2 regions of the Paenibacillus sp. 102 genome follow, and region 2 is predicted to be linked to the other one. Evidence: predicted binding sites of a transcription regulator. Region 2 holds the regulator's gene; the other holds the start of a gene.
The links. The regulator Rex, encoded in region 2, represses fermentation and respiration genes when NADH is low (regulators of the CRP and FNR family bind a similar motif). The targets are predictions, from matches to a motif close to TTGTGAAATATTTCACAA.
Positions count from the first base shown of each region.

Region 1: the regulator Rex is predicted to act here: its motif matches at 907-924, upstream of nirB (nitrite reductase large subunit NirB).

Region 1 is NZ_JBCGHT010000015.1:47,258-49,469, reverse strand. Features, by position in the region: gene nirB (nitrite reductase large subunit NirB) at 1-888, opposite strand, end outside; gene AAIE21_RS22975 (YxeA family protein) at 1,160-1,516, shown strand.
Region 2 is NZ_JBCGHT010000035.1:4,585-6,796, reverse strand. Features, by position in the region: gene AAIE21_RS28400 (CPBP family intramembrane glutamic endopeptidase) at 1-624, shown strand, start outside; gene AAIE21_RS28395 (YdiK family protein) at 627-818, shown strand; gene AAIE21_RS28390 (redox-sensing transcriptional repressor Rex) at 847-1,476, opposite strand; gene AAIE21_RS28385 (ABC-F family ATP-binding cassette domain-containing protein) at 1,661-2,212, shown strand, end outside.

The sequences.
Region 1 (2,212 bases), on a different contig from region 2:
GGCACCTTGTTCGTATAAAGGAGCGACAAGACCATAGGCAATACCGTCGTGTTCTGCACATTCACCAACTGCATAGATTGATTCATCATCTGTTTGCATATAATCATTTGTAACGATGCCGCGGTTCACAAGTAAACCAGCATCTTTCGCTAACTGTGTATTTGGACGTATCCCAACAGCCATTACAATTAAGTCGCATTCTGCAACACTGCCATCTTCAAATTGAATACCTTCAACATGGTCAGTACCAAGAATTTTCACTGTTTTCTTTTCCATAAGAAACTGCATGCCTTGTGCCTCTAAATCTTCACGCAGTAATGAAGCAGCTTTTGCATCAAGTTGTTGCTCCATTAAGTGAGGCATTAAATGGACAACATGTACGTCCATGCCAAGGTCAATAAGCCCCCTTGCAGCTTCTAAACCAAGTAATCCACCGCCTATTACAACAGCTTTTTTATATTGTTTAGCAGCATCCATCATAAATTGTGTATCTTCAATTGTCCGAAATCCTGTTACACCTGGAAGCTGTGAACCTTCAACAGGTAAGATAAAAGCACTAGACCCTGTTGCGATAATAAGCTTATCGTACATAACAATACGGTTCTTTTCTGTAACAATGACTTGTTCTTCCCGATCAATATTTATTACTTTTTCATTTGTATACAGTGTAATATCATTTTCTTCGTACCAACTGAATTCGTTCATAGTGATATCTTGTATATTTGTTTTTCCTTGTAGGACGTGAGATAACATAATGCGGTTGTAGTTTGGATGAGGTTCATCACCAAAAATAGTAATATCATAAAGCCCTGGATCTTGCTTTAAAGTCTCTTCGATGCAGCGTATACCAGCCATACCATTTCCGATCATGACTAAACGTTTTTTCATATTCATTTCCCCTCTTAAATGTGAAATGTTTAACAAACTTTTATACTTGTATTATAGAATCTTTGGAAAATAGAAGGTGTGATGTTTATCACAGTTTTGGAGGGTTCACAAATTGTTAAAAATAATATAAAATTCCACTTGGATTCTTACAAAAATGTAAGGGAAATGTAATAGGAATCAATAGCAGAATGAAATGATTCTCTTTAAAATAAGCTTATAGAAAGCTACACATAATTGTGTGGAGGAGGAAGTTACCTTGAGGCGGGGAAGAATAAAAAAGAGAGTAATAGCTACTGTAATTGCGGCGGTCGTAGCAATTATACTACTGCTACCAACAAAGCTTGGACCAGTAATTGATAAATATAATCCATTTTATAAAACGAAAGAATATTATACGATTGTAAATGGTATTGGTCAGCATGTTGGTAATGATTGGTACGAATATGAATTTGTCGCTTACGATGAAAAAGGAAGAAAACAAACGATAAAGAAAACTGTAAAACATATGTTAAAGAGAGATGAACCTTTGAAGATTTTCGCAAAAGGACGTTATGGTGAATCATTCGTAGAGATAGATGCTCAAAGTATTCCTGTGCAGGCGAGAAGTAAGCTTTTGTTGATGAGGTAAAGTTATTGTAAAGCACTGTTACATTGAGTATGTTACAGTGTTTTTTATTATATATAAATTTAAAAAACAGAAGTTTACGATTATAGTTAATTTGTTAAAAGTGATATTATTCATGACAATATTGTAAGGTACATGTAAGGTAATTCGATAGTTGGCATTTACGAATTCTATTACAATACAAGTAGAAAGTTTGAACATACAACTTTCTGTCTGAAATGATGATGAATGTTTGAAAACCAACTAATGATTGAATAGGTCTCTTCTCTTTATGAGATGAGGCCATTTTTTTAAACCTTACAACATTGTAAGGTTTACGTAAGTTAATTCGATGGCTTGTTTGTCATATTTTTTGCATAATAAAAAAAGATAAGAAATTAGGGAGATATTGAGAAGGGAGAAGAATGGGATGCGAAAAGAAGAAGTAGTTAAGTTTCAGGCAAAAGATTTCTGTAGCTACTTTACTGTAGCTGCCATATGTATTGGACTTTTTGATATCATTACAAATTTAATTGTTAAATAATATAGATAAATACAAATTGAAAAACTGACATAAAACCATTCTTTATAGGTGGAAGAGAGCGTCCGGCGCTGGATAGAAGCGGTCAGTGCCTTTTTTTGCTCCCATGCCACGTGAGAACAAAAGGAGAAAGCGAGTGAAAATCTTTTTTTGTTTTCATGGACGCGATTTAGGTGCTT
Region 2 (2,212 bases):
CAAAAAATTCAAATCCTGGCTGGGCATTGGTCAATCATCAGCTTTTTTATTGCATTATGTATTATACTTTGGCTACTTAAAACCGATATTCGTGAAAGACATTTAGATACGAAGCGAGCTAGCATTTCTGCTACAATCGGTTGGATTTTTATCGGTTTCTTTTTAGCTATGTTTGCTCAAATACTTGCAGCTAATATTGAAATGCGATTATTAGGGATTAATCCGGGTTCTCAAAATACCCAAGACTTGATGGAAATAGCAAGAGCTACTCCATGGTTTCTTATTGTTATATCTATCATCGGACCTATTTTAGAAGAGATTGTCTTTAGAAAAATTTTATTTGGAACACTCTATAAAAGATTTAATTTCTTTATCGCGGCAATTATTAGTTCACTTGTTTTCGCGGCAATTCACTTTGATTTTACACACTTGTTAGTATACACTTCCATGGGACTTGTTTTCGCTTTTCTATATGTGAAAACGAAACGAATCATCGTTCCTATTATGGCTCACGTTGCGATGAATACATTAGTTGCAATAACCCAAGTACTAGTAAGTAACGAACAAATACAAGAAATGATTAAACAAGCAGAAAAAATGCAAGGATTTATCGGAGGATTTTAAATATGAGGAACTCACCATTGTTTATGGCAGCACTATATTTCCTTCTTGGATGTGTCTTTACACGTTTCGCAATTACGAACGTTACAGATACAATTTGGAACTTTTGGACACTACTGTTTGCTGCTATGGCAACAATTGATTTTAATTTGGCACTTCGACTTATCTTAGTCAAATTTACAAAGAAAAAGCAATAATAAAACGCAGAGGGATTTCCTCTGCGTTTTATTGTGGATAATTTTTCAAAAAATAAACGAGTGTTTGTAATTCTACAGCTAAATCAATATGATGAATTCTTATATTTTCTGACACATTTAACCGTGCCGGTGTAAAATTTAAAATTCCGTGTACATTTGTTTCGGCCAATCGATCTGCTACAGCTTGTGCAACGGTAGCAGGTACTGTTAATATTGCCACTTGTATATCATTTGTTAAACGCTCTTCTAATTCATCCAAATGATATACAGGAATTCCTCCGATTTCTTTTCCAACTTTCTCTTCATTGACATCAAACGCCATTTCAATCTTTGTATTATTATTTTTCGTGAAATTGTAATGTAAGAAAGCGGTCCCTAAATTACCCACTCCAATAAGTGCTACACGTGTTATATCATCTTGATCGAGCGTTTCTCGGAAGAATGATAGTAAATAATTCACATTATATCCATATCCCTTTTTCCCTAACGCTCCAAAATATGAAAAATCTCTTCGAATTGTTGCTGAATCTACTTTTACAGCTTCACTCAATTCTGCCGATGAAACACGCTGCTTACCAGAAAGAGATAAGTTTTGGATAAATCGATAGTATAGAGGCAATCGTTTGGCTGTAGCCTGCGGAATCTTTTGCTGATCCATATAACCTCTCCTCTCTTCCTATCTTTGTTCACAGATTTAAAACAAATACAGAAGTTTAGCACTTATGACTTTCCTTGTATAATAGAGAGAAGACTTCTCTCTTTATTTTAAACTATACACTATTTTTAGTATGATTGAGAAATATAAACATGGCAAAGTTAAGAAATTATTTGAGGTGAAAACATTGATTCTATTACAAGTGAATGGGCTTTCAAAATTATACGGTGCTGAAACAATTCTTGCAAACATTAAATTGGAAGTTCAAACAAAAGATCGTATTGCACTAGTCGGTCGAAATGGTGCTGGAAAATCTACATTATTAAAAATAATTGCCGGTGAATTATCTCACGATGGTGGAGAAATTATAAAACCAAAAGATGTTTCAATTGGTTATTTGGCTCAAAATACCGGTCTGGAAACTTCTTTAACAATTTGGGATGAAATGATTACTGTCTTTACTCATCTGCAGCAGATGGAAAAGAAACTTCGAAGGTTAGAGCAAGAAATGGGTAAGGAAGAGAACTTTTCAAATGCTGCTACGTACGAAAAATTACTCGCTGATTATGATCAATTGCAGCTAGACTACAAAGATCAAGGTGGTTATCAATATGAAGCTGATATTCGCTCCATCTTAAGTGGACTTGGTTTTCCAGTTGAAACACACCAAACAACGATTTCTACGTTAAGTGGTGGACAGAAAACAAGACTCGCTCTTGGTAAGCTGCTATTAACAAAA